One region of the Pseudonocardia sp. ICBG1142 genome, then DNA from elsewhere that is predicted to be linked to it. Evidence: riboswitches for the same ligand, from Rfam matches in the RefSeq annotation. Region 1 holds a riboswitch; each other region holds the start of a gene.
What was found. Region 1 has a riboswitch for S-adenosylmethionine ahead of thrC (threonine synthase). Riboswitches for the same ligand answer to the same signal wherever they lie in the genome.
Positions count from the first base shown of each region.

Region 1 (9,518 bases):
CTCCGGCGCCAACGTCGCGATCGTGACCGGGGCGGTGTTGCTCCTGCTGCGCCTGTTCCGGACCGACCCGCGGATCGCGGCCGCAGTGGCGATGCTCGCCCTGGTCGGGTTCGTCGTGCTGGCCCGGCCGTCGCCGTCGGTGCTGCGTGCGGCGGTGATGGGCGGGGTCGTGCTCATCGCGTTCGCCGCCGGCCGGGCGCGGTCCGCGGTGCCCGCGCTGGCGGTGGCCGTGCTCGGCCTGCTGCTGGCCGTCCCCGCCCTGGCCGTCGACGCGGGTTTCGTGCTGTCCGTCGTCGCCACCGGTGCGCTGGTGCTGCTCGGGCCGGGGTGGACGGCGGCGCTGCGACGGCGCGGGCTGCCGTCCGGGCCGGCCGAGGCGTTGGTCGTCCCGGTCGCCGCGGCGCTGGCCACCGCGCCGGTGATCGCCGGGCTCAACGGGGGAGTCGGGCTGGTCACCGTGGTGGCGAACCTGCTCGCGGCGCCCGCGGTCGCCCCCGCGACGGTGCTGGGCGTGCTCGGTGCGGTGCTGTCCGCGGTGAGCCCGGCCGCTGCGTGGTGCTGCGCCTGGCTGGCGGGGCCGTTCGTGTGGTGGCTGGTCGTGGTCGGGGACCGGGCCGCCGCGGTGCCCGGCGCCACCGTGCCGTGGCCCGCGGGCGCGGGTGGCGCGCTGCTGCTCACCGGGGTGCTCGTCGTGCTGCTGGCGATGGGCCGGGTGCCGCGGCTGCGGGCGCTGTTGCTGGCGCTGCTGGTCGGGCTCCTCGTCGTCCTCGTCCCGACCCGGTTCGCCCCGCCCGGCTGGCCGCCCACCGGGTGGCGGATGGTGGCCTGCGACGTGGGTCAGGGCGACGCGCTCGTCCTCGCCACCGGCACCCCGGGGCACGCCGTCCTGGTCGACACCGGGCCGACCGACGACGCCGTCGACACCTGCCTGGACCGGCTCGGGGTCCGGGTCCTGGAGCTCGTGGTGATCACCCACTTCCACGCCGACCACGACGGCGGCCTCGCCGGCGCGCTGCGCGGTCGGGCCGCGGGCGGGATCGCCGTCGGGCCGGTGCGGGAACCGGCGTCGGGGCTGCGCGAGATCACCCGGCACGCCGAGCGGGCCGGGGCTCCCGTGGTGGGGCTCGTGCGCGGGATGGAGCTGGGGTGGCCGGAGCTGCGCCTGCAGGTCCTCGGCCCGGTCCACCCGCCCCTGACGGTCGACGGCGACGACGGGACGGCGGTGAACGACATCTCGCTGCTGCTGCGCGCCACCACCCCGGCCGCGACGATCCTGCTGACCGGCGACGCCGAACTGGCCGCCCAGGACGATCTGCTCCACTCCGGGGCCGACCTGCGGGCCGACGTCCTGAAGATGCCCCACCACGGGTCCCGCAAGGTGGTCCCGGACCTGATCACCGCCGCCGCGCCGCGTGCGGCGGTGATCAGCGTCGGCAACGGCAACAGCTACCGGCACCCCAACCCGGAGCTGGTGGACCGGCTGGCCGGGGCGGGCATCGTGGTCGCACGCACCGACCGGTCCGGTGACCTGGCCCTGACCGGCGACGACCCGGCCGGGCTGACGGTGGTCGCGCGTGGCGACCCCCGTCCGGCTCCCGGCCGGCGGGGCCGGTCAGCCCCGGTTCGCCAGCGCCTCGCGGACCGCGGAGGACGTCGACGGCACGGTCGCCGTCGGGCCGACCTCGCCGGAGACGGCGTCGAGGGTCTTGAGCCCGTCACCGGTGATCATCAGGACGGTCTCGGCGTCGGGGTCGAGCGCCCCGGCCTCAAGCAGCTTCTTGGTGGTCGCGATGGTGACCCCGCCCGCGGTCTCGGCGAACACGCCCTCGGTACGGGCCAGGAGCCGGATGCCGGCGACGACCTCCTCGTCGGACACGTGCCCGACCGAGCCGCCGGTGCGGCGCACCGAGTCGAGGACGTACGGACCGTCGGCCGGGTTGCCGATCGCCAGCGAGCGCGCGATGGTGTCCGGCTTCTGCGGCTGGATCACGTCGTGACCGGCCTCGAAGGCCCGCGCGACCGGCGAGCAGCCGGTGGCCTGGGCGCCGAACACGGTGTAGGGGGTGGGCTCGACCAGACCCAGGGTGCCGAGCTCGGTGAACCCCTTGTCGATCTTGGTGAGCTGGGAGCCGGATGCGACCGGGACGACCACCTGCTGCGGGAGCCGCCAGCCGAGCTGCTCGGCGACCTCGTAGCCCAGGGTCTTCGAGCCCTCGGCGTAGTACGGGCGGACGTTGACGTTCACGAACGCCCAGTCCTCGTGCTCGGCGGCCAGCTCGGTGGCGAGCCGGTTGACATCGTCGTAGTTGCCGTCGACGGCGAGCAGGGTGCCGCCGCGAACGGCGGTGGTGACGATCTTCGCCTGCTCCAGCGAGGACGGGACCAGCACGACCGAGTCCCAGCCGGCACGGGCGGCCGCGGCGGCCACGGCGTTGGCGAGGTTGCCCGTGGAGGGGCAGCACAGCACCGAGAAGCCGAGCTCACGGGCGGCGGCGAGCGCGACGGCGACGACGCGGTCCTTGAACGAGTGCGTCGGGTTGCCCGTGTCGTCCTTGATCCAGATCTTGCGGACGCCGAGGGCGCGGGCCAGGTTGTCGGCCTCGATCAGCCGGGTCAGGCCGGGCTCGGTGTTCGCGTGCTGCTCGACGGTCGAGGGGACCGGCAGCAGGTCCTTGTAGCGCCAGATCGACTTCGGGCCGGCCTCGATGGAGGCGCGGGTGACCGTCGGGAAGTCGTAGGCCACCTCGAGGGGGCCGAAACAGCGCGGACACGCGAACTCCGCGGCGAGCGGGGTCTCGTGGCGGCACTCGCGGCACGCGAGCGCGCGCGCGGAGCCCAGGTCGTAGGCAGAGGTGGTTTCGGGCGCAGCAGTGAGAGTCACGAGATCTCCTCATCTGTCCCGCCGGAGGTGGCGGGCCGGAATTGGCACCGTGTTCGTCGACGTCCTCGCCGCGCGGAACGCGCAGGTCTGGGCGGATCGTCGTGCGACGCCGGTTGCCGGGGCTTCAACGGGCCGTTCCCTCTGCCCCTCTGGATGAGCCATATGCGGTTGTGGTGCTCCGGACGCCGAGCGCCGGAATCGACGACGACGGTACGCGAACCGGGCACCGCACCGCCAGACGAGGTCGTCGTGCCGGGACGCGGCTCACCCGTTGTCGGGGGTGTGGGCCACCATGGGGGTGTGAGCAGCACGAGCGAACCGGGCCCGCTGCAGCTGGTCGTCGGGGACGAGGAGTTCCTGGCCGAGCGGGCGGTGTCCGACCTGGTCCGGCGCGCCCGGCAGCGCGATCCGGAGACCGAGCTGCGCCGCTTCCGCACCTCCGAGGTGGCACCCGGCGAGCTCGCCGGGCACCTCAGCCCCTCGCTCTTCGCGGAGGGCAGGGTGATCGTGCTCACCCATGGCCAGGATGCGAACAAGGACATGACCGCCGCCCTCGCCGACTACGTGAAGGACCCGGCCGACGGGATCGTGCTGGTGGTCCAACACGCCGGGGGGGCGAAGGGCAAGGCGGTCCTGGACCTGATGCGCAAGGCCGGGGCGCACACCGTCACCTGCAACCGCATCACCCGCGCCGACGAGCGGTCGGACTTCGTGCGCGACGAGGTGCGCCGCCACGGCGGCACCATCACCCCCGGTGCGCTCGCGGTACTGGTCGAGGCGGTCGGGTCGGACCTGCGGGAGCTGGCGGCCGCGGCCGGACAGCTCGTCGCGGACACCGGCGGTGCCGTGGACGAGGCCGGGGTGCGGCGCTACCACCGCGGCCGGGCCGAGTCCTCCGGCTTCGCGGTGGCCGACGCGGCGGTCGCGGGGGACCGGCGGGCGGCGATGGAGGCGCTGCGGTGGGCGCTGGTGCTCGGTGTCCCGCACGTCCTGATCGCCGACGCGCTCGCGGACTCGGTGCGCACCCTGGCCAAGGTCGGCTCGGCCGGGCGGGGCGACCCGAACCGGCTGGCCAGTGAGCTGGGCATGCCTCCGTGGAAGATCCGCAAGGCGCAGCAGACGGTCCGGCAGTGGCGTCCGGAGCAGCTCGCCGTCGCCATCGCGGCGACCGCCCGGGTGAACGCCGACGTCAAGGGGGCCGCCGCGGACGCGGGGTACGCGTTGGAGCGGGCCGTGCTGGCGGTCGTGTCCGCCCGCACCCCGCGCTGAGCCCCGCGCCCGCAGCACGCGCACGGGCTCCGGCCCGGGGGCACGACAGGTCCGGAAACACGACGACGGCGCCGCCCCGATGGGGCGGCGCCGTCGTGGGGGAACTGGGGTGGCTCAGGCCTGGACGTCGTTGAGACGCTTGGCCAGGGCCGACTTGCGGTTCGCCGCCTGGTTCTTGTGGATGACGCCCTTGCCGGCCGCCTTGTCGAGGGCCTTGGCCGCCTTGCGCTGCAGCTCCACGACGTTGTCGGCGCCGGAGTCGGCGGCCTCGCGGAAGTGGCGGATCGCGGTCTTGACCGACGACTTCACCGACTTGTTGCGCTGCCGGCGCTTCTCGTTGGTCTTGACACGCTTGATCTGCGACTTGATGTTGGCCACGTCTGCCTCTGGTCTTCCTGCCTGCTGGTCGGCTGGTCTTGTGTACGTCCGGGTCCGCTCCGGCGGCACCGAACAGCATCACTGGAGAGAGGGTCCAGGCCGTTTCGGGCGAGCACGCCGAGCGCTCGACGCACAAGGTTACCAGCGGCGTCCTCGCCCCCTGTTCCGGGTCACCAGACGCGGTAGGGCAGGAACTTCCCGTTCAGCGTGATCACGGCCCGGTCGCCCTTCGGGTCGGCGACGCGCTGCAGGTCCAGCTCGAAGTCGATCGCGGACACGATGCCGTCGCCGAACTCCTCGCGGACCAGCTCGGAGATCGTCGTGCCGTACACCTGCACCATCTCCGAGAGGCGGTAGACCAGCGGGTCGGTGAGGTCCACCGCGGCCGCGCCGCGCTCCGGCGGGAGGGTGAGGGCGTCGACGACGTCGTCGTCCAGGTCCAGCAGGGAGCCTGCGGCCTCGGCCTGCTCGCGGGTCAGCGTCTGCTGCCCGAGCAGGGCCGAGGTGGACCACTCCAGCGAGCGGCCCAGTGCCTCGGCGATCTTGTCCCAGGTCAGGCCCAGCTTCTTCTTCCGGGCGAGCACGACACGCGCCGCGCTCAGCCGGTCGAGCGGGGGGACGGGGGTGACCGACACGGTGACTCCTCCGGGTTGGGGACTCGGCTCCTGGCCGTTCGATCGTGCGCGATCGGCCGCGTCGGGGCAACGCGGGGACGCCCGGCGTGAACAGCGTGTGACGACCTGCGGTGCCACCACGGCGGCCGCCCGGCCCGACATGGGACGATGGGTCCCAGTGCCCCGAGCCCCGAGTGCCCTGAGCACCCGAAGTGCCCGAAGCCCCACGCATGAGCGAAAGCCGAGTACAGCCGAGTGACGACTTACGCCGACCGCACGTTCACCCCGCCGGAGCGCATCCGGAACTTCTGCATCATCGCCCACATCGACCACGGGAAGTCGACCCTGGCCGACCGGATGCTGCAGGTCACGGGGGTACTGAGCGATCGTGACGCCCGGGCCCAGTACCTGGACCGGATGGACATCGAGCGCGAGCGCGGCATCACGATCAAGGCGCAGAACGTCCGGCTGCCGTGGACCGCGAAGAACGCCGACGGCGTCGAGACCGAGCACGTGCTGCACCTGATCGACACCCCGGGCCACGTCGACTTCACCTACGAGGTGTCCCGGGCGCTCGAGGCGTGCGAGGGCGCGATCCTGCTGGTCGACGCCGCGCAGGGGATCGAGGCGCAGACCCTGGCCAACCTGTACCTGGCCATGGAGAAGGACCTGCACATCATCCCGGTCCTCAACAAGATCGACCTGCCCGCCGCGGATCCGGAGCGCTACGCCGCGGAGATCGCGCACATCACCGGCTGCGAGCCGGAGGACGTGCTGCGGTGCAGCGCGAAGACCGGTGAGGGTGTGGAGGCGGTGCTCGACGCCGTCATCGCCCAGGTCCCCGCCCCGGTCGGCGACGCCGACGCGCCCGCCCGGGCGATGATCTTCGACTCGGTCTACGACACCTACCGCGGCGTCATCACCTACATCCGCGTCGTGGACGGGAAGCTCTCGCCGCGCGAGAAGATCAAGATGATGTCCACCGGCGCCGAGCATGAGCTGCTCGAGATCGGCATCGTCTCCCCGGAGCCCAAGCCGTCCGACGGCCTCGGCGTCGGCGAGGTCGGCTACCTCATCACCGGGGTGAAGGACGTCCGCCAGTCCAAGGTCGGCGACACCGTCACCTCCAAGCGCAACGGGGCCACCGACCCGTTGACCGGCTACCGCGAGCCACAGCCGATGGTCTACTCCGGGCTCTACCCGATCGACGGCTCGCAGTACCCCGACCTGCGCGAGGCGCTGGACAAGCTGCAGCTCAACGACGCCGCCCTCACCTACGAGCCGGAGACCTCGGCCGCGCTCGGCTTCGGCTTCCGCTGCGGCTTCCTCGGCCTGCTGCACCTGGAGATCACCCGCGAGCGCCTCGAGCGCGAGTTCGACCTCGACCTGATCTCCACCGCGCCCAACGTCGTCTACCAGGTCACCACCGACGACGGCGAGGAGATCGAGGTGACCAACCCCAGCGACTGGCCGGTGGGCAAGGTCGCCGAGGTCCGCGAGCCGATCACCAAGATCACCATCCTGGCGCCGTCGGAGTTCGTCGGCACCATCATGGAGCTGTGCCAGAGCCGGCGCGGCCAGCTCGGCGGGATGGACTACCTGTCCGAGACCCGCGTCGAGCTGCGCTACACGATGCCGCTCGGTGAGATCATCTTCGACTTCTTCGACAACCTGAAGTCGCGCACCCGCGGCTACGCCAGCCTCGACTACGAGGAGGCCGGCGAGCAGGTCGCCGACCTGGTCAAGGTCGACATCCTGCTGCAGGGCGAGGCCGTCGACGCGTTCTCCGCGATCGTGCACAAGGAGTCGGCGTACTCCTACGGCACCTCGATGGCGACCAAGCTCCGCGAGCTCATCCCGCGCCAGCAGTTCGAGGTGCCGATCCAGGCCGCCGTCGGCGCCCGGATCATCGCCCGCGAGACGATCCGCGCGATCCGCAAGGACGTCCTCGCCAAGTGCTACGGCGGCGACATCTCCCGCAAGCGCAAGCTGCTGGAGAAGCAGAAGGAGGGCAAGAAGCGGATGAAGACGATCGGCCGCGTCGACGTCCCGCAGGAGGCCTTCGTCGCCGCGCTGTCCACCGGGGGCGGTACGGCCACCGAGAAGCCCAAGAAGTAGCCCCGGACGCGAAGCGGGCCCGACTCCCAGCGGGGGAGTCGGGCCCGACGTGTACGTGGTGGGGGGCGGGGAGCGCGGGGGCCGCTTACATGGCCAGGCCTGCCCGGGGGCCGGGGATCGGCCCGCCGCACGGCGCGGGCCGGGCGGCGGGGGCACGGCGCGGCGACAGGATGCGCTGCACCCGCTGGCAGACGGACTCGACGACCGTCCGTCCCTCGGCAGACAGGTGCACCAGCACACGGCGCCGGTCGAGCGGGTCGGCCGACCGGTAGGCCAGCTTCTTCTCGACGAGGCGGTCCACGATCCGGGTGGCCGTGGGGGCGGGCAGCGACGTGTGTCCCGCGACCTCGCCCATGCTGCGGCCGGTGCCGCGGGCGAGCATCAACAGGACGCGCCAGCCGTCACGGCTGACGTCCGTCGAGGACGGGTTGGTGGGCAGGGCTGTGGCCACGGCGTGGTCGACCCGGTCCAGGAACTCGACGACACCCGCGGCTCCAGGCGTCGGGGCAGCCATGGTGGCAGTCCCCGACGCCCGTCGACTGAAAGGCTCGGTCACGATGACGCACTGTACTTGCCGAACGGGCGAAATCCGACCCTGTCCTGGGCAAACGTCCCCCGAGCGCCGGGCGGTCGTCACGCAGCGATGACCGACAGGGCGACGACCAGGCATTTCGTAGACCGCTTGACGTGACCCAACGACATCACGAATGCATCACACCCGGATCTCGTAACGGATCAGCGGGTCAGGACGATCTTCCCCGCCGTCCGCCCCGCGGACATCGCCTCGAACGCCTCCTTCGCGGAGTCCATCGGCAGTTCGGTCCCGATTTCCGGCGCGATCCCGGCCGTCGCGACGAAGTTCATGAGATCCACGAGCTCCTGCCGCGTCCCCATGGTCGAGCCGACCACTTCGAGCTGGAGGAAGAACAGCCGCTGGAGGTCCGCGGGCGGGTTCGGGCCCGAGGTGGAGCCGCAGAGGACGATGCGGCCACCGGGGCGCAGTGCCCGCATGGAGTGCTTCCAGGTGGCCTCGCCGACCGACTCCATGACGGCGTCGACCTTGCCCGGCAGCTTCGCGCCGGACTCGAAGGTGGCGTGCGCGCCGAGCCGCTCGGCCAGCGCGCGCTTCTCCTCGTCGCGGCCGGTGACCCACACCTGGAGGCCCGCGGCGCGGCCCAGCTGGATCAGCGCCGTCGAGACGCCGCCGGAGGCACCCTGGACGAGCACGGTCTGGCCCGGCTGCAGGCCCGACTTGGTGAACAGCATCCGGTACGCGGTCAGCCAGGCGGTGCCGAGCGCGGCGCCCTGGCCGGGGGTGAGGCCCTTCGGGGCGGGGACCGCGTTGCGCGCCGGGACGATCACCTTCTCGGCCATCGTGCCCTGGTGGCGCTCGGTGAGCAGGGTGCGCTTCGGGTCGAGGGTCTCGTCGCCGCGCCAGTCCGGGTCGCCGATGATCGGGTAGAGGACGACCTCGGTGCCGTCGTCGAGGGTCCCGGCGCCGTCGCAGCCGAGGATCATCGGGAACTGGTCGGGCTTGATGCCGACCCCGCGCAGCGTCCACAGGTCGTGCATGTTGAGGCTGGCGGCGGAGACGGTGACGGAGACCCAGCCGTCGGGGACCTCGGGGTCGGGCCGCTCGCCCACGACGAGGGAGTCGAGGGGAGCGTCGGCGTTGGGCTCCTGCGCGTAGACAGCGAACATGGCCCCGAACCTAATGCCTGGGCGCGGGGACTACCGTGTGGAGTGTGCGCACGATCATCGACGGCTGGGACGCGTTCGAGCTGTGGCTCACCGGCCTGCCGTTCGTGGTGCAGGTCGTGTTCGTGACGGTGGTGGTCCTGCCCGCGTGCGCGCTGGTCGCGATCGGGGTCGACCGCGCCACCCGGCGCTTCGACACGCCCCGCGGGCGCCGCGACGGCAGGGCCTGAGCACTCAGACCGGCTGGGCCGCCAGCGCGGTCAGGGCCTCCGAGCAGCCCGCGTCGACGCGCGGGTCGGCGAGCTCGTCGCCCCGGGTCGCCCCGCGGTTGACGATCACGACCGGCACCTCCGCCCGGTGGGCGGCCCGGACGAACCGCAGCCCCGACATGACGGTCAGCGAGGACCCGGCGACGAGCAGCGCACCGTCCTCGGGGGTCAGCGTGGCGACCATCGCGTAGCACCGCGCCACCCGGTCCTTCGGCACGTTCTCCCCGAAGAACACGACGTGCGGCTTGAGGACCCCGCCGCAGGATGCGCACGGCGCGATCCGGAACCCGT
Region 1 is NZ_JAHLJC010000031.1:1,259,366-1,268,883, reverse strand. Features, by position in the region: partial or broken gene KPL59_RS37875 (ComEC/Rec2 family competence protein) at 1-1,372, shown strand, start outside; gene thrC (threonine synthase) at 1,613-2,881, opposite strand; SAM riboswitch class I at 2,888-3,041, opposite strand; gene holA (DNA polymerase III subunit delta) at 3,182-4,150, shown strand; gene rpsT (30S ribosomal protein S20) at 4,265-4,528, opposite strand; gene cynS (cyanase) at 4,699-5,163, opposite strand; gene lepA (translation elongation factor 4) at 5,398-7,260, shown strand; gene KPL59_RS30125 (MarR family winged helix-turn-helix transcriptional regulator) at 7,346-7,774, opposite strand; gene KPL59_RS30120 (zinc-binding dehydrogenase) at 7,996-8,961, opposite strand; gene KPL59_RS30115 (hypothetical protein) at 9,006-9,188, shown strand; gene KPL59_RS30110 (NAD-dependent protein deacetylase) at 9,193-9,518, opposite strand, start outside.

Region 2 (9,518 bases), on a different contig from region 1:
CCCCCCGGCACGTCGTCCGCGCGCGGACGACCCGGCCCACCCCGGCGCCGGTCCGCGCCCCGTGCCCGCCGAGAGGTCCACCGTGTCCGCGTCCACCGACACCCCGTCCGGGGCGGCTCGTGCCGCACCCCCGTCCCCGCGCCGCCTGGCGTTCGACCCCCGTACCGCGCTGCTCCCGGTCCTGTCGGTGCTGGTGTTCCTCGCCGTCTGGCAGGCCGCCGCGGCGAGCGGGGTCTGGAACGAGACGTTCGTGCCGTACCCGTCGACGGTGTGGCGCGCGTTCGTGGAGGTGTCGACCACCCACGACGGCACCCGCGGCTACGGCGGCTACCTGCTGTGGGAGCACCTTTACATGACCCTGCGCCGGGTCCTGGCCGGTGTCGTCCTCGGTGTGGTCGTCGGTGTGCTGGTCGGTCTGCTCATGGGCACCGTCGGCTGGGTCCGCCGGGTCCTGGAGCCGTGGCTGACGTTCCTGCGGGCACTGCCGCCGCTGGCGTACTTCTTCCTGCTGGTCATCTGGCTGGGCATCGACGAGGCGCCGAAGATCACCCTGCTCGCGCTCGCCGCCTTCCCACCGGCGGCCGTCGCCACCACGGCGGCCGTCGCCGCCGCCCCGGTCGGGTTGGTCGAGGCGGCCCGCGCGCTCGGCGCGACCCGCGGCCAGGTGGTGCGGGACGTCATCGTCCCGTCGGCGCTGCCGGAGACCTTCACCGGCATCCGGCTGGCCGTCGGGATCGCCTACTCCTCGGTCGTCGCGGCCGAGCTGTTCAACGGCATCCCCGGCATCGGCGGGATGGTCAAGGACGCCAGCAACTACAACAACACCCCGGTCGTGCTCGTCGGCATCTTCGCGATCGGCATCTCCGGCCTGGTGATCGACGCGCTGCTGCGCGCCGTCGAGCGCCGCACCGTTCCGTGGAGGGGACGAGCATGACCACCCGCACCCGACTGACCGCACTGCTCGTGGGCCTGCTGGCCGTCGGCGTCCTCGCCGGCTGCGCCGTCGGCCCTGCCGGGCAGGACTCCGGCAAGCCGACCATCCGCATCGCCTACCAGAGCTTCCCCAGCGGCGACCTGGTCGCCAAGCACAACCGCTGGCTGGAGGACGCCCTGCCCGACTGGAACGTGCAGTGGACCAAGTTCGACTCCGGCGCGGACATCAACACCGCGTTCGTCGCCGGTGAGCTGGACTTCGGTGCGATCGGGTCCAGCCCGGTCGCCCGCGGGCTCTCCGCGCCGCTGAACATCCCGTACCAGGTCGCGTTCGTGCTCGACGTCGCCGGCGACAACGAGGCGCTCGTCGCCCGCAACGCCACCGGGATCACCGACGTCGCGGGGTTGCGCGGCAAGCGGGTCGCCACCGCGTTCGCGTCCACCTCGCACTACAGCCTGCTCGCCGCCCTGGACCGCGCCGGTCTGAAGCCCACCGACGTGCAGCTGATCGACCTGCAGCCGCAGGCCGCGCTGGCTGCCTGGGAGCGCGGCGACGTCGACGCCGTCTACACCTGGCTGCCGACCCTCGACGAGCTCCGCAAGACCGGGAAGACCCTGGTCACCAGCCGCGAGCTGGCCACGGCCGGCAAGCCGACCCTCGACCTGGGGGTGGTCTCCACCCCGTTCGCCGAGCAGCACCCCGAGGTCGTCGACACCTGGCGCAAGGTCGAGGCCCGCGCCCTGGAGACCGTGCGCAACGACCCGCAGGCCGCCGCGCAGGCCGTCGCCGCCGAGATCGGCACGACCCCCGAGAACGCCGCGTCCCAGCTGAAGCAGGGCGTGTTCCTGTCCCCGCAGGAGCTGGCCTCCGCCGAGTGGCTCGGCACCGACGGCGCCCCGGGCAACCTCGCCCAGAACCTGCAGAGCGCCGCCCAGTTCCTCGCCGCGCAGAAGCAGATCCCCACGGCGCCGGACCTCGCGACCTTCCAGAAGGCGATCTACACGAAGGGTCTCCCGGATGTCCTCGCCGCAGGCTGACACCGACGCTGACACCGACGCCGACACCGACGCCGACGCCGACACCGACACCGATACGGACCCCGACACCGGGGCCGTGGCGGGGGAGGGAGTGCCGGCGATCGCCGCGTCCGGGCTCGGGCACTCCTACCCGGGCCGCCGGGACCGGGTCCACGCGCTCGGACCGCTCGACCTGACCGTCGAGCGCGGCGAGTTCCTGGTGCTGGTCGGGGCCTCGGGCTGCGGCAAGTCGACTCTGCTCCGGCTGGTCGCCGGGTTCGAGCGGCCCACCGACGGGACGCTGACCGTCGCCGGCCGGGCACCCGAGCCGGGTGTCGGCGCCGGCGTGGTGTTCCAGCAGCCGCGGCTGTTCCCGTGGCGCAGCGTCGGCGGCAACGTCGACCTCGCCCTGAAGTACGCGGGGGTGAACCCGTCCGACCGTCCCGTGGCCCGCGAGGGGCTGCTGGAGCGGGTCGGGCTCACCGGTGTCGCGGACCGGCGGATCTGGGAGATCTCCGGCGGCCAGCAGCAGCGGGTCGCGATCGCCAGGGCGCTGGCCGCCGACCGGGACCTGCTGCTGCTCGACGAGCCCTTCGGTGCGCTCGACGCGCTCACCCGCGAACGCCTGCAGGACGACGTGCGCCGGGTCAGCCACGAGACCGGCCGGACCAGCGTGTTCGTCACCCACTCCGCCGATGAGGCGGTGTTCCTCGGCTCCCGGGTCGTGGTGCTCACCGCCCGCCCCGGACGGATCGCGCTGGACCTGCGGATCGACCTGCCGCGCTCCGGTGTGGACGCCGAGGCGCTGCGCGGCTCGCCGGAGTTCGCCGAGCTGCGGGCCCGGGTCGGGGCGGCGGTGAAGGAGGCCGCCGCGACCTGAGCACCCGCTCCGCGGCGCGGGCGGGTCGTCCGCCGATCCGCCCGCACCGACGGGGTGCGCCACTGCGCCCGGGCACCGTGCCGTCCCACTGGGTGATGCCACAACCGATCTCCCGGTCCGCGCTTGACACCGGATCGGTGCGTCGGCTGCAGTGGTGAGGTCCATCCAGAGCGGTCGAGAGTCCCGGCTCGTCGACGCCGCAGCAACCCGCCCCGTTCCGGGCAGGGTGCTACCGCCGGGTCCGATGGGAGACCCCGATGCCCCACCGCCCCGCGAGACACCGGCCCGACGCCGGGCAGCGGGCCCGGATCCGGCTGCGCTGGGTCCGTCGCCGGCACGTCGACCTGTGCCGCACCGGCGCCGCGCTCTGTCGCTGACCTCTCCACCCGTGCCCCGCACCGGACCGCCCGCCACCGCGGGCGGCCGGTCCCCGCCTGCCCGAGGGCAGCGCTCGCACCGAGAGGTCCCCACCGTGACCGCGCTCCACCCCGCTCCGCCCACCACCTCCGCCCGTCCGGAGGTCCGCTGGGTCGCCTACACCGACCCGCTCGTCCGCCCGATGCTGGTCGAGCTCGACCAGGAGTACGGCGTCCGCTACGGCCACACCCTCGGCGACCTCGACGCCGAGACCCTCCGCGAGGCGAGCCGGTTCGCCCCACCGTCCGGCGGGGTGGTCCTGCTGCTCGACGGCGGTACCCCCGTCGCGGGGGGCGCCTTCCGCCGGTGGGACTCCGACACCGCCGAGCTCAAGCGGATCTGGACCGGCTCGGCGTACCGCCGCCGCGGCCTGGCCCGCCGGGTGCTCACCGAGCTGGAGGACACGATCGCCGCCCGCGGCTACCGGCGCATCTACCTGACGACCGGTCCGCGCCAGCCCGAGGCCCGCCACCTCTACCTCGCCGCGGGCTACACGCCGCTCTACGACCGGACCCTGCACCCGGAGACGGTCGGGCCGCACCCGTTCGAGAAGTACCTGACCGGGGGCTTCGCGTGAGCAGCCGCACCGAGGCCCGGGCCGCCCCGGGCGCCGTCCCGCCCACCGGGGACGACGACGCCGGCCTGCGGGTCGTCCCGGCCCGGCACCCGTGGCGGTGGGCGGGGACCGCGGTGGTGGCGGTCCTGGCCGCGATGGCGGTCAACGCGCTGGTCACCAACCCGGCCTGGGACTGGCCGACCGTCGGCCGCTACCTGTTCGCCCCGTCCATCGTGAACGCGGTGCTGCTGACGCTGCAGCTCACGGTGCTCGGCATCGTCGTCGGGTTCGTGCTCGGCACGGTGCTCGCGGTGATGCGGCTCTCGCCCAACCCGCTGCTGCGCTCGGTCAGCTGGACCTACATCTGGATCTTCCGGTCCGTGCCGCTGATCCTGCAGCTGCTGTTCTGGTACAACCTCGCCCTGCTCTACGACCGGCTCTCGATCGGCATCCCGTTCGGGCCGTCGTTCGTCGAGTTCGGCACGATGGAGCTGGTCAGCCCGGTCACCGCGGCGGTGCTGGGGCTCGGCCTGCACCAGGCCGCCTACGCCGCCGAGGTCGTGCGCTCGGGGTTCCTGGGCGTCGACGCCGGCCAGCTGGAGGCCGCCACCGCGCTCGGCATCCCGGCCTGGCGCCGGTTCCGGCGGATCCAGCTGCCGCAGGCGATGCGGATCATCGTCCCGACCGCGGCGAACGAGCTGATCGGCCTGGTCAAGGGCACCTCGGTGGTCTACATCATGGCGCTGTCCGAGCTCTTCTACCAGGTGCAGGTCATCTACACCCGGACCGGACGGGTCATCCCGATGCTGCTTGTCGCCGCCGTCTGGTACCTGGTGCTGACCAGCGCGCTGTCGGTCGGCCAGTTCTACGTCGAGCGGTACTACGCCCGCGGCGCGCAGCGCACGCTGCCACCGACCCCGTTGCAACGCGCGCGGGCCGCGGTGTCCGGACGGCGCCGGCGGGGGGCCACGGCATGACCGCCGCCGGCACTGTCCCGATGGTGGAGCTGCGCGGGGTGCACAAGAGCTTCGGTCCGCTGCCGGTGCTGCGCGGGGTCGACCTGACCGTCGCCCCCGGCGAGGTCACCGTCGTCATCGGGCCGTCCGGGTCGGGCAAGTCCACCCTGCTGCGCACCATCAACCACCTGGAGAAGGTCGACCGCGGCACGGTCCGGGTCGGCGGCGAGCTGATCGGCTACCGGCGGGTCGGCGACCGGTTGCACGAGCTGCCGGAGCGGCGCATCCTGCGCCGGCGCAGCCGGATCGGCTTCGTGTTCCAGAGCTTCAACCTGTTCGCCCACCTGACGGTGCTGGAGAACGTCGTCGAGGCGCCGCTGTCGGCGCAACGCCGCGACCGTGCCACCGTCCACGCCGAGGCCCGTGAGCTGCTCGCCCGGGTCGGGCTCGCCGACAAGGCCGACGAGTACCCGCGGCGGCTGTCGGGCGGTCAGCAGCAGCGCGTCGCGATCGCCCGCGCGCTCGCCCTGCACCCGCAGCTGCTGCTGTTCGACGAACCGACCTCCGCGCTCGACCCGGAGCTCGTCGGCGAGGTCCTCGAGGTCATCTCCGATCTCGCCCGGGACGGCACGACGATGGTCGTGGTCACCCACGAGATCGGCTTCGCCCGCGAGGTCGCCGACACCGTCGTGTTCCTCGACGAGGGCCGCGTCGTCGAGTCCGGCCCGCCCGCCGCGGTGCTCGACACCCCGCGTGAACCCCGTACCCGCGCCTTCCTCGGCGCGGTCCTGCGCTGACCCCGGTCTGCGCCGACCTCCCCACAGGAGTATCGATGTCCCGGATCCCCCGGCCGCTGCGCCACCTGCGCCTCGCGGCCGTCGCCCTCGTCCTGCCCCTGGTCGCCGCCGTCGGCTGCTCCGGCGCCGATCCCGACCAGGCCGCCCCGGTGGACCCCGGGACGGCGGTGAACACCAGCCCGGAGCAGAACCGCGTCCGTGCGGACCGCATCGAGGCCATCGCCGCGACGGTCCCCGCCGCGGTCCGCGAGTCGGGAAAGCTCACCGTGGCCACCACCGGCAGCGGTAACCCGCCGCTGTCCTTCCGCGCCGACGACGACCGCACCGTCATCGGCGTCGAGCCGGACCTGGCCCAGCTCGTCGCGGACACGCTCGGGCTGCGGCTCGACCTGCAGCCGACGTCGTGGGAGAACCTGTTCCTCGGCGTCGAGTCCCCCACCTACGACGCGGGGTTCTCCAACATCACCGTGACCGAGGAGCGCAAGGACAAGTACGACTTCGCGACCTACCGCGTCGACACCGTCACCTTCGAGGCCCGCAACGCGGGGAGGGTGGAGCGGATCGAGAAGCCCGCCGACATCTCCGGGCTCACCATCGGCGTCTCACCCGGCACCAACCAGGAGCAGATCCTGGTCGAGTGGAACCGGCAGAACGAGGCCGCGGGGGTCGCACCGGCGACGATCCAGTACTACCAGAACACCGGTGACTACTACCTCGCCCTGGACTCCGGACGCCTCGACGCCTACCTCGGCCCGAACCCCGGCGTCGCCTACCACGTCGCCACCGGTGGCACGACGAAGGCGGTCGGCTCGCTCAACGGCGGCGGCGGGGGAGTGCAGGCCGACATCGCGGCCATGACCCGCCGCGGCGACGGGCTGGTCGGCCCGATCCACGAGGCGATCGACGCGCTCATCGCGAGCGGCAAGTACGGCGAGGTGCTGGCGCGGTGGCACCTGGAGAACGAGGCGCTGCAGGACTCCCGGATCAACCCGCCCGGGCTGCCGCGCCGGGCGGCGTCCTGAGCGACGCGCGGTCAGCCGGCCGGGGGCGGGTGGTCCCCGGCCGGCGGCAGCACCGCGGCCAGCGCCGCGCTGGCCGTCTCGACCAGCCGGGGGTCGGCCCCGGCCCGGACCCGCAGGTGCAGCGGCTCGGACGGCGCCCCGGGCAGGTCGGTGCACTCCTCCAGCCCCTCGGGTGGGTCGCCCAGCCCGGCGACGAGCGCGACCCCCAGACCACCGCGCACCGCGTTCAGCACCCCGGCGAGGTAGGCGGCCTCCCCGACGACGGTCGCCGCCATCCCGGCGGCGGACAGCGTCTGCAGGGCGCGGCGCCGGATGGTGCACGGCGAGTCGATCACGACCAGCGGCACCGGACCGTCCGCGGGACGACGCCAGCCCGGCGCCGCGTACCAGGTCAGCGGGATCGCCCCGGCGGCGACGCCGGGGCCGTCGACCACGTCGCCGATGTACATCGCCAGATCGAGCGTGCCGCGGTCGACGGCGTCGTTCAGCCGGCTGGAGCGGTCGAGTCGGAAGCGCACCGCGGTGCCGGGGAACACCTCCTGCAGCCGCTCCATGACCCGGGGCAGCAGCTCGTCCGCGGCGTGCTCGGTGGAGCCCAGCACCAGGGACTCGCGGGTGTCGCCGACGCCGAGACGGCGCAGTGCGTCGTCGTGGGCGGCCAGGATGCGACGGGCCTCGCCGAGCAGCGCCTCGCCCTCGGCGGTGAACCGGCTGACCCGGCCGTCCTTGCGGACCAGCGGGCGTCCGACGGCCTTCTCCAGGCGGCGGACGTGCTGGCTGACCGCGGACTGGGACAACGTCAGGGACTGCGCCGCGCGGTGGAACCCGCCCTGGTCGGCGACGGCGACGATGCTCCGCAGCGCGGTGATGTCGAGGGCGGCGGGCACGGTACCGAGGCTACCGACAATGATCGCGGATCGCGATCGGTTGTGATGCGCATTCGTCGTTGGACCCGGGCGCCCCGGCCGTCTGTGATGGTGGGCATGACCCGCCCGCGCTCCGCGACCCCCGGCCGGCACGTTCCGGCCGCGGTCGCGTGCCGTGACGGCGGGTTCACGCGTCGCCGGGTCGTCGACCACGGCACCGTCTGCTCCGCGGCCTGTCCGGCCCGCTGAACCACGGGTCGGTCGCGACCCGTCCGGAGCGCGCGGCCCCGGTCGCCCTCCGCCGGCCCTCCCCGGGCCGGTGTCCTCCGGCGTCACCCGAGACGACGTCACCCGAGAAAGAGATGAGTCCTCCATGACTGCAGTCGGCACGACCCCGGTCCTCGCGTCCTGGACCGAGCCCGAGGGCATCCGTCCCCGCGGCACCGTCGTCGTCGTCCCGGGCCGCGGCGAGCACGCCGCGGTCTACGAGCGGTTCGGCAGGCGCATCGCCGCCGACGGCTACCGCGTCTGGGCGGTCAGCGACCCCACCGTCGACGCCGCCCGCACCCTGGGCCAGATCCGCTCGCTGCTCGACCGCACCCCGTCCGAGGAGCCGGGTGAGGCCGGTCCGCCGCCGCGGGTGCTGGTCGGCTCCGACACCGGCGCGCTGTTCGCGGCCGGGCTGGTCGCCGACGGCGCCGCCGGCATCGACGGCCTCGTGCTGGCCGGGCTCCCGCTGCACACCACCCCGGGCGCACCGGACTGGGCCGACGAGCTCGCGCTGCGCACGTCCTGCCCGACCCATCGCGGCCGCCTCGACGCCGACGACACCGTCCGCCGCGGCGCGCTCACCGGCCGGCTCCCCGACGGCTGGGTCGACCGGGCCCGCCCGGCCGCGTTCGGGGTGCCGGTCCTCGGCCTGCACGGCGCCGCCGACGCGGTCAGCCCGCTCGCCGACGTCCGCGACTTCTACGCCGCCCTCCCGGACGGGGAGCTGGTCGGCGTCGCCGGCGGTGTGCACGACGCCCTCAACGACGCGACCCACCGCATCGCCGCCGCCACCGCGGTGCTGTTCCTGGAGCGGCTGCGTGTCGGGTCCCCGCTGGCCCGTGTCGAGGTCGCGGCGGTGCCGCGGTGACGCGTTACGTCGTGGTCGGCGCCGGGGCGGTCGGCGCCACGCTGGCCGCCGAGCTGCACCTCGCCGGGCGCCAGGTCGTGCTCGTCGCCCGCGGTGCACAGCTCGCCGCGCTCCGCGGCGGCCTGCGGTACCTGCGTCCCGAGGGGGAGCAGCGGGTCGGCGTGCCCGTCGCCGGGCAGGACGAGGTGACCCTGCGCGCCGACGACGTGCTCCTGCTGGCCACGAAGGCCCAGGACGCCGACGCGGCGCTGGCCCACTGGGCCGCACGCCCAGTCGCCGGCGGCACCGCGGCCGCGTCGCTCCCGGTCGTCGTGCTGCAGAACGGCATGGACACCGAGTGGGCCGCACTGCGCCGGTTCACGACCGTGTACGGCGCCGTCGTGCGCTCGCCGACGACCTACCTCACCCCCGGCGAGGTCGTCTCGCCGGGCGCACCCGCGGCCGGGCTGGTCTGGCTCGGCCGGTACCCGGCGGGCCGCGACGCGCGCGCCGAGGAGATCGCCGCCGACCTGACCGCGGCCCGCCACCCCACCCAGCTCGTCGACGACGTGCCGCGCTGGAAGGCGGGCAAGCTCCCGCAGGTGCTGGGCAACGCCCTCGACGCGCTCTACCCGCCGGGGCGACTGCGTGAGCGGGCCGCGGCCGCGCTGCGCGCCGAGGCCCGCGAGGTGTACCGGGCCGCGGGCGTCGACCCGGCCGACCACCGTGCGGAGTCCACCGTGGACCTCGGTTCACTGATGGTGCGGCCGGTGCCCGGAGCACCGGCCGCGGGGCGTTCCACCTGGCAGAGCCTGCGCCGCGGGGTGAGCCCGGAGACCGACTTCCTCAACGGCGAGATCGTGCTGCTCGCCGGTCTGCACGGCACCACGGCGCCGCGCAACGCCGCCGTCGCGGACCGGGTGCGCCGCGCCGTCGCCGACGGGGCCGGGGCGCACG
Region 2 is NZ_JAHLJC010000004.1:77,305-86,822, reverse strand. Features, by position in the region: gene KPL59_RS02855 (ABC transporter permease) at 83-934, shown strand; gene KPL59_RS02850 (glycine betaine ABC transporter substrate-binding protein) at 931-1,971, shown strand; gene KPL59_RS02845 (ABC transporter ATP-binding protein) at 1,952-2,830, shown strand; SAM riboswitch class I at 2,989-3,081, shown strand; gene KPL59_RS02840 (GNAT family N-acetyltransferase) at 3,303-3,824, shown strand; gene KPL59_RS02835 (amino acid ABC transporter permease) at 3,821-4,780, shown strand; gene KPL59_RS02830 (amino acid ABC transporter ATP-binding protein) at 4,777-5,556, shown strand; gene KPL59_RS02825 (ABC transporter substrate-binding protein) at 5,592-6,578, shown strand; gene KPL59_RS02820 (LysR substrate-binding domain-containing protein) at 6,590-7,465, opposite strand; gene KPL59_RS35405 (hypothetical protein) at 7,562-7,693, shown strand; gene KPL59_RS02815 (alpha/beta hydrolase) at 7,818-8,582, shown strand; gene KPL59_RS36675 (rhodanese-like domain-containing protein) at 8,579-9,518, shown strand, end outside.
Region 2: it holds a riboswitch for S-adenosylmethionine, as region 1 does, so the genes downstream of both, KPL59_RS02840 (GNAT family N-acetyltransferase) here and thrC (threonine synthase) in region 1, are expected to answer to the same signal.

Region 3 (9,518 bases), on a different contig from region 1:
GTTCTGGACGTAGCGGTCGATCTCGTCGGCCACGTGCTCGGGGGTCCCGACGAACACGGCGCGGTCGAACACGTGCTTGACCGTCTCGCGCAGCGAGTACCCGTGGGCGTCGGCGAGCTCGCGCCAGGCGGCGACCGTGGCGTGCGCGTCCTGGGTCAGCGGGGCCCGGCCCTCGATCCACTTCGGGGCCTCGGGGGTGGGCTCGACGTCGGGCAGCGGCCCGTCCGGGTCGTAGCCGGACAGGTCGCGGTTCCAGACCATCTCGGCCAGCACGATCGAGGTCCACGGGTCGACCTGCTGGTCGTGGATGTACTCGTGACGCTCGCGGGCCTCGGCGTCGGTGTCGCCGAGCACGACGCCGGCGCTGGGCAGGATCCGCACCTCGTCGGGGTCGCGGCCGGCCTTGCGGACCCGGGCCTTGACGTCGTCGTAGAAGGCGCGGGCCTCGTCGAACTTCTGGTACCGGGAGAAGATCGCGTCGGCGGACGCGGCGGCGAAGTCGCGACCGGCCGGGGACTCGCCGGCCTGCAGCACGACGGGGTGGCCCTGCGGGCTGCGCGGGGTGGTGAAGCGCCCGGCGATGTCGAACTGGTTGCCCGAGACCGCGAAGTCGCCGACGTGGCCGTCGCGCAGGAAGGTGCCCGACGCGGGGTCGGCGACGACGGCGTCGGAACCCCAGGAGTCCCAGAGCGCCCGGACCGCGGCGAGGGTCTCCCCGGCACGCTCGTAGCGCTGGTGGTGGCCGAGGTAGGCGCCGCGGCGGAAGTTCTCGCCGGTGGGGGCGTCGGAGCTGGTGACGACGTTCCACGCCGCGCGCCCGCCGGAGAGGATGTCCAGCGTCGCGAACCTGCGGGCCAGCTCGTAGGGCTCGTTGAAGGTGGAGTTGATCGTCCCGGCCAGACCGATGTGCTCGGTGACCGCGGCCAGCGCGGCGAGCACGGTGAAGGTGTCCGGGCGTCCGACGACGTCCTGGTCGAAGATCTCCCCGCCGCGGGTGCGCAGCCGCAGGCCCTCGGCGAGGAAGAGCAGGTCGAGGCGCCCGCGCTCGGCGGTGCGCGCCCAGTGCTCGAACGACTCCCAGGCGATGTGGCTGCCCGAGGCCGGGTCGCTCCAGACGGTGTCGTGGTTGACGCCCGGGAAGTAGGCGCCGAGCACGATCTGCTTCCTGTTGCTCATGCGGTGGCTCCGGAGAAGGTCGGGACGACGGCGGACCCGGCCCCGGCGGCGTAGCGGCTGGCGGGCCTGGGCAGCCCGAAGCGCTCGCGCAGGGTGGTCTCGCCGTAGGCGGTGCGGAACGCGCCGCGGGACTGCAGCTCGGGGACCAGGCCGTCGACGACGGCGTCGAGGTCGGTCGGCAGGACGGCCGGGCGCAGCCGGTAACCGTCGAGCCCGGCGCGGCGCCAGGACAGCAGGGTGTCGGCGAGCCCGGCGGGGGTGGTGGCGAGGATCGGGGCGTCGGAGGAGAGCGGGTCGAGTGCGTCGAGCCGGGCGAGCCGTTCGCGGGCGACGCGCTGGGTGTCGGCGAGCACCACGACCACGTCGCCGAGGATGCGCAGCGGCGGCGCGGTGCGGCCCGCCGCGGCCTCGGCGGAGCGGACCTGGGCGACGATGCGGGCGGCGTCGTCGGCGTCGTGCGGGGTGGTGGCCACGACGTCGCCGACCCGGGCGGCGAGCAACGCCGGCTCGTAGCCGTGGGCCAGCGACAGGACCAGCGGCTGGCCCTGCGGCGGACGCGGCACGATCGAGGGGCCGGCGACGCCGAAGTGCTCCCCGGCGAAGTCGACCCGGTGCAGCTTGTCGCGGTCGACGAAGCGCCCGGTGAGCGCGTCGCGGATCTCGGCGTCGTCCTCCCAGGAGTCCCACAGCCGGCGGACGACCTCGACGACGTCGGCGGCCTCCCCGAACAGCTCGGCGACCAGCGCGCGGCCGGCCGGGGTGTCGAGGTCGGCGCGGCGCAGCCCGGGGACGGTGCGGCGCCCGAAGTGGGCGGCCTCGTCGGCGCGGACCGAGGTCTGCACCCGCCAGCCGGCACGGCCGTGGCTGTCGTGGTCGAGGGTGGCCAGCGCGGACGCGACGTGGAACGGCTCGGTGTGGGTGGTGGTGACAGTCGGGACCAGCCCGATCCGCGACGTCAGCGGGGCGAGGAAGGCGGCGACCAGCGAGGCGTCGAGGCGTCCCTGGACCCGGTCGGTGCGGCGCTGTGCCCCGTGGAGGTGGTCCCCGGACTGCAGGCCGAACCCGTCCTCGATCGTGAGCAGGTCGAACAGCCCGCGCTCGGCGGTGCGGGCGAGGTCGGCCCAGTAGCGCGCGGTGAACAGCTCGCCGGGCCGGGTCCCGGGCTCGCGCCAGGCGGCGGGGTGCCAGCCGGCGCCGTCGAGCGCGACGGCCAGGTGCAGCGGCCGGCCTGAGGTGTCCGTTGTGGACATGAGGGCATCGCTTCCTCGTCGCACGGGGTGCGACGGAACGGGTGGGACGTCACGGGGGCGGACGCCACCGCCGACGGGGCGCCGACGGGGCGAGGCGCAGCGCGGGACGGGGCGGTGTCAGGCCCGACAGGTCGCGCCGGCCACCCGCATCAGGTCGACGTGGCGCCGGTACCGAGGGTGGTGCGCGCCGCGCACCTGCTCCGCGATCGACCGCATGATCTCCTCCATCGAACCCGGCTGGAGCACCCGCACCCGCTGATGCGGGGGGTTGCTGCGGCGTCGTCGAGCCGGGTCTCTCGGCCGCTCCGGATGGTGTGCACCCCGACTGTAGGGAGCCCGTGCCCGATGGTGTCAACCCGCGGAGCCGGCCCAGTGATCCCCGCCGCACCGAAGCTCCCGACCGGCGGAATCGGGATGCCTAACCGGCTCGACCTGTCCGGACAAGCCGGTCGCTTTCCTGGGGGGGTGGACACCAGGTTGTCCGGAGAGGTGACCACGACGCACCCTGGTCGGGTGACGACGAGCCGACGGAGGCCCTCGCGCCCCCACCGGTTCGCAGGGGGTGCGACCGAGCCCTCCCCCCACCAGCCGGCCCGAGCCGCACGGCGTGCGGTGCCGGTGCGTCCGACCGGCCTCGAGCCGTTCTGGCCGAGCCGGCGCGCCCCCGCCTACAGCGAGCTCTGTCGCTGACCGAGCCGTACCGGTCCCCGCTCTTCCGCGGACGGTAACGCCACACGTCCGGCGTCCGACGCATCCGCCGGAACCGGGATCGCCCGCCGGACACCGGTCCGGCCCGCCACCCGTCCTGCATCCCGGCACGCCGTCCCGGCCGGCCGGACCCGGCGCGCCGCGGTCGTCCCGACCGCCCACCGCCCACCACGGAAGGACCCCGTCCCGCGATGTCCCCGCACGTCCTGCGCCCCGGCTCCCGGGTGCGCACCGCCGCCGTCCTGCTCGCGCTGCTGACCGCGCTCGGACTCATGGCCGGCTGCTCCCGCGCCGCCGAGAGCACCACCGCCGCAGGTGCCACCTCCCCCGCCGCCGAGGTCCGCGTCGGCTACTTCCCGAACATCACCCACGCCCCCGCGCTGGTCGGGGTGAAGCAGGGCCTGTTCGCCAAGGAGCTGGGCAGCACGAAGCTCACCACCCAGACCTTCAACGCCGGCCCGGACCAGGTCAACGCCTTGCTCGGCGGCTCGATCGACGTCGCGTTCATCGGCTCCGGCCCGGCGATCAACGCCTTCACCAAGTCGAACGGCGAGGCGGTGCGTCTGGTCGCCGGCTCCACCTCGGCCGGGGCCCAGCTGGTGACCAGCCCGGACATCACCTCGCCCGAGCAGCTCAAGGGCAAGATCATCGCGACGCCGCAGCTGGGCAACACCCAGGACATCGCCTTCAAGACCTGGCTCGAGGAGAACAACCTCCCGATCGGGGACGGCCCGGACGCGGTGACCGTCCAGAACATCGACAACCCACAGACCCTCGACCTGTTCAAGCAGGGCAAGCTCGCCGGCGGGTGGCTGCCCGAGCCGTGGAGCTCGCGCCTGGTCGACGCCGGCGCGAAGGTGCTGGTCGACGAGAAGTCCCTGTGGCCGGACGGGAAGTTCCCGACCACCGTCGTCATCGCCCGGACCGAGTTCCTGCAGCAGCACCCCCAGACCGTCGAGGCGATCCTGCGCGGCGAGCAGGCCGCCATCTCCTTCATCCGCAGCGACCCGGCGCAGGCCAAGACCGTGTCCAACGCCGCGATCGGCGAGATCACCGGCAAGCCCCTGGCCGCGAACATCCTCGACCGCGCCTTCACCGAGCTGTCCTTCGACACCGACCCGCTCGCCTCGACCTTCCCGCAGCTGGCGAAGGACTCCGTCACCGCCGGCATCGCGCAGAGCGAGGCGAACCTGACCGGTTTCCTCGACCCGACCGCGATCGACGCGGTCCGCACCAGCTCCGGGGAGGCCGCCGTGGACCCGGCCGGTCTCGCCGCCGCGAACTGACCATCCCGACCGACGAGGGGAACCACCGATGACCGTCGACCTCACCACCCGGCGCCCCCCGGCCCGCGACACGGCCGTGGAGCTGTCGGGGGTCGCCAAGACCTTCGGCACCGGCCCCGGGGCGGTGACCGCGCTCAACGGGATCGACCTGCGGGTCGGCGACGGCGAGTTCGTCTGCGTGCTCGGTGCCTCCGGCTGCGGCAAGTCGACGCTGCTCAACCTGCTCGCCGGGCTCGACGAGCCGACCGCGGGCGAGGTCGCGGTGGGGTCCGCCCGACCGTCGTTCATGTTCCAGGAGGCCGCGCTCATGCCGTGGCTGACCGCGCTGCGCAACGTCGAGCTGCCGCTCAAGCTCGCCGGGCACGGCCGGGCGGCCCGGCGTGAGCGGGCCGAGGAGCTGCTCACCCTGGTCCGCCTGGAGGGCGTGGGCGGGAAGCGGCCGCACGAGCTGTCCGGTGGCATGCGCCAGCGCGTGTCGCTGGCCCGGGCGCTCGCCGCCGCGACCGGACTCGGCGACGAGCCCGGCACCGGCGGGCTGCTGCTGATGGACGAGCCGTTCGCCGCACTCGACGCGATCACCCGAGACGTGCTGCAGGGCGAGCTCCTGCGGGTCTGGCGGGCCACCGGCACGACGATCGTGTTCGTCACCCACGACGTGCGCGAGGCGGTCCGGCTGGCCGAGCGGGTCGTGCTGCTGTCCTCGCGTCCCGGCACCGTGGTCCGCGAATGGTCGGTGCCCGCCGACGGACACGACGCCGAGGCCCAGGCCGAGCTGCACGACGACATCACCGGACGACTGCGGCAGGTGATCACCAGCCATGCCGCGTGAGGACTCCTCGATGACGGTCGTCGACAACGACCGGGACTCCGCCGCCGCGGTAGCCGGGCTCGACGCCCTCGACACCCCGGTCGAGCGCACCACCCCGTGGTGGCAGCGGTTCCTGCGGACCTGGCTGCCACCGCTGGTCGCGCTCGTCCTGATCGTCCTGGTCTGGCAGATCGTCTGGGCCTCGGCGGTCACGCCGGAGTACAAGCTGCCCGCACCGGGGGCGGTGGCCGACGCGTTCGGCGCGACGGTCGCCAGCGGCGAGATCTGGTCGATCCTGTGGACCTCGATCAGCCGGGCCGCGCTCGGCTTCCTGCTCGCCCTGGTGATCGCCACCCCGCTCGGCGTCCTGGTCGCCAAGGTGCCGGTGATCCGGTCAGCGATCGGCCCGCTGCTCACCGGCCTGCAGTCGCTGCCGTCGGTGGCCTGGGTGCCGGCCGCGGTGCTGTGGTTCGGGCTGACCAACGCCACGATCTTCTTCGTCGTGCTGCTCGGCTCGGTGCCCTCAATCGCCAACGGCCTGGTGGCGGGGATCGACCAGGTGCCGCCGATCCTGCCGCGGGCCGGCCAGGTGCTGGGCGCCACGGGCTACCAGATGGCCCGCTACGTGCTGCTCCCCGCGGCGCTGCCCGGCTACCTCGCCGGCTGCAAGCAGGGCTGGGCGTTCTCCTGGCGCTCGCTGATGGCCGCGGAGATCATCGCCGCCGGCCCGGCGCTGGGGGTCGGGCTCGGCGCCTACCTGAAGAACGGCGCCGACGTGAACGACATCGCCCAGGTGTTCGCCGCGATCCTGCTGATCCTCATCGTCGGCATCGGGGTGGAGCTGCTGGTCTTCCGCCCTCTGGAGCGACGGGTGCTGCGGGCCCGGGGGCTCGCCCTCACCGTCTGACCCGCCGGCACCCGAGCGGGCCGTCCGTACGCACCCCGTACGGACGGCCCGCTCGTGCCGTGCGCTGCCGGGTGTCCGGACGGGCGATCAGAACCGTTCCCACCAGCCGAAACGCCGTGACCCCAATCCCAACTCCAGGGGTTGGGTTTCGGACGCGGGCCGGTTACCGTCACCGTATGTCCGTTCCGGTTCCGCTGACCACGCGCGCGCACATCGACCTCGCGCGCGTCGCGTCGGCGCTCTGTCGGTCCTGACACCGGTCCCGCCGCGCCGCGCCGCCGACCGCACCGCCCGGCCGACCGCGGCACCCGACGGCGACCGCGACCGCACCACCGGCGAACCACGACCGCGGTGCCGGCCCGGCGCCCGGCCCACCGGGACGGTTCCCGCCGGAGTCCACCTCGTTCCGGGGTGGTGCGGCGGTTCCCCACAGTGCCGACGCACCGGACCCACCGAGGCGCCGGACCGCCCGGCAGCACTGATCCCACCGGCCGACGCGAGGGCACCGACCCCACCGTGCCGCCCTGCGCGTCGAGCCACGGCGTGCCGGCACCGCCGGCGCCCCACCCGCACCCGACCCGCCCGGCGACGGCCCACCCGCACCACACCGCCACGTCCGTCCGGCACCGACCTCCGCACCAGACCTCCGCGTCCGGCATCCGCATCCGGCATCCGCACCGCCCGAGCCGCACCGGCGACCCGGGCCGGTCGGGCATGCCCTCCGAGCCCCAGGAGCCCCCATGACGACCACCTCCGAACGGGAGCGCACCAGCTCCCCACCCGAGGTCGAGACCCTCCGCACCCGCCACACCCGAGGCCCGGACCGGGTGCCCCGCTGGGTGGTCAAGACCGCCTCCCCGGTCGTGCTCATCGTGCTGTGGCAGGTGCTGTCGCGCACGGGGGTCCTCCCCCGCGACGTCCTCGCCTCGCCCGCGACCGTCGCGGTCACCGCCGCCGAGATGTGGGCCGACGGCGCGCTGCAGAGTGCGGTGGCCGTGTCGAGCGTGCGGGTGCTGTCCGGCATCGCGATCGGCCTCGTCGCCGCCGTGCTGCTCGCCACCCTGTCCGGGCTGTTCCGCCGCGGCGAGGACGTGATCGACGCGCCCGTGCAGATGCTGCGGACGGTGCCCGTCATCGGGCTCATCCCGCTGCTGATCATCTGGTTCGGCATCGGCGAGGAACCCAAGATCGCGCTCATCGCGCTCGCCGTGACCTTCCCGCTCTACATGAACCTGTTCGGCGGGATCCGCAACGTCGACGCGACCCTCGTCGAGGCCGCCCGCACCCTGGGGCTCGGCTGGTTCGGCCAGGTCCGCCACGTGATCCTGCCCTCGGCGATGCCCCAGTTCCTGGTCGGTCTGCGCTACGCGCTGGGCACCGCGTGGCTCGCCCTGGTCTTCGGCGAGACGATCAACGCCACCTCCGGGATCGGCTACGAGATGAACACCGCCCGGGAGTTCTTCCAGACCGACGTGATCGTCGTCTGCCTCGCGCTCTACGCGGTGCTCGGACTGGTCGGCGACCTCGTCGTGCGCACCCTGGAGAGGGGGCTGCTGTCGTGGCGACCGGCGTTCAGCGGACGGTGAGCACCACCGCGCGACCCGTGTCGGTCCGTGGCCTCGGCCGGCACTTCGGTGACCGGGCCGTCCTGACCGACCTCGACCTGGACATCGAGCCCGGACAGTTCGTGGCGCTGCTCGGGGCCTCGGGCTGCGGCAAGTCCACCCTGCTGCGGATCCTGGCCGACCTCGACAACGACGTCAGCGGCGAGGTCACCGTCGCCCGCCGACGGGCCGTCGGGTTCCAGGCGCCGCGTCTGCTGCCGTGGAAGAAGGTGTGGCGCAACGTCGTGCTCGGCCTGCCCGGGCGCCCCGACCGCGCCCGCGCCGAGGCCGCCCTGACCGAGGTCGGCCTCGCCCACCGCACCGACGTGTGGCCCAAGGTCCTCTCCGGCGGCGAGGCCCAGCGCGCGGCGCTGGCCCGCGCCCTCGTCCGTGACCCGGACCTGCTGCTGCTCGACGAGCCGTTCTCCGCGCTCGACGCGCTCACCCGGATCACCGCCCGCGGGCTCGTCGACGAGCTGTGGCAGCGCCACCGGTGCGCGGTGCTGCTCGTGACCCACGACGTCGAGGAGGCGCTCGTGCTCGCCGACCGCGTCCTGGTGATGGACGGCGGCCGGATCGCGCACGACGCGCCGGTGGATCTCCCCCGCCCCCGCGACGTCACCGACCCCGACTTCCAGCGCCTGCGTGCCGACCTGCTCGGCCGCCTCGGCGTGCACCGACCCCAGGAGCGCACATGAGCATCGAGTTCATCGGCATGATCGGGACCCAGGAGGTCTCGGAGATCCTGCCGGCCACCGGCCCGGTCCTCGACCCGGCGCTCGTGCGCCGGTTCGCCGCCGTCCACGAGGAGGCCGGCTTCGACAAGGTCCTCATCGGCCACTCGTCGTCCACCCCGGACGGGCTGCAGGTCGCCGCGTACGCGGCCGCGCACACCGACCGGCTCGGCTTCCTCGTCGCGCACCGGCCCGGCTTCACCGCCCCCACCCTGGCCGCCCGCCAGTACGCGACGCTCGACCACTTCAGCGGCGGTGGCCGGGTCGCGATGCACGTCATCTCCGGGGGCAGCGACACCGACCAGCGCCGCGACGGCGACTGGCTCGGCAAGGACGAGCGCTACGCCCGCACCGACGAGTACCTCTCGGTCGTGCGCCGGGCCTGGACCGAGCGCGAGCCCTTCGACCACGCCGGCGAGCACTACCGGGTCGCCGGGGTCGCCCAGGAGATCCGCCCGCTCGGCCCGATCCCGGTGTACTTCGGCGGGTCCTCCGAGGCCGCGTACCGGGTGGGCGGGCGGCACGCCGACGTCTTCGCACTGTGGGGCGAGCCGCTGGCCGGGACCGCCGAGCAGATCGCCCGGGTGCACGAGGCCGCCCGCGCCGCGGGCCGCTCCGAGCTGCCCCGGATCAGCGTGTCGTTCCGCCCGATCCTCGGCGACACCGAGGAGCAGGCCTGGGCCCGCGCCCACGACGTCCGCGACCGGATCGTCGCCGCCCGCGGCGGGCACGGCTCGTTCACCGGCACCCGGATGCGCGAGCCGGGGGCCCCGGCCAACGTCGGGTCGCAGCGCCTGCTCGCCGCCGCCGAGGCCGGGGAGCTGCACGACCGCTGCCTGTGGACGGCCACCGCGGCGGCCTCCGGCGCGGCCGGGAACTCCACCGCCCTGGTCGGCACACCGGACACCGTCGCCGCGGCGCTCGCCGACTACGTCGACATCGGCGTCAGCACGCTGCTCATCCGCGGCTACGACCCGATCGACGACGCCCGCCGCTACGGCCGCGAGCTGCTGCCCGCCGTGCGCGCCGAGCTCGCCCGACGCGG
Region 3 is NZ_JAHLJC010000004.1:34,254-43,771, forward strand. Features, by position in the region: gene KPL59_RS02630 (NtaA/DmoA family FMN-dependent monooxygenase) at 1-1,176, opposite strand, end outside; gene KPL59_RS02635 (LLM class flavin-dependent oxidoreductase) at 1,173-2,426, opposite strand; gene KPL59_RS37385 (putative leader peptide) at 2,544-2,642, opposite strand; SAM riboswitch class I at 2,648-2,742, opposite strand; gene KPL59_RS02640 (ABC transporter substrate-binding protein) at 3,326-4,420, shown strand; gene KPL59_RS02645 (ABC transporter ATP-binding protein) at 4,449-5,249, shown strand; gene KPL59_RS02650 (ABC transporter permease) at 5,260-6,135, shown strand; gene KPL59_RS02655 (ABC transporter permease) at 6,876-7,721, shown strand; gene KPL59_RS02660 (ABC transporter ATP-binding protein) at 7,718-8,437, shown strand; gene KPL59_RS02665 (LLM class flavin-dependent oxidoreductase) at 8,434-9,518, shown strand, end outside.
Region 3: it holds a riboswitch for S-adenosylmethionine, as region 1 does, so the genes downstream of both, KPL59_RS37385 (putative leader peptide) here and thrC (threonine synthase) in region 1, are expected to answer to the same signal.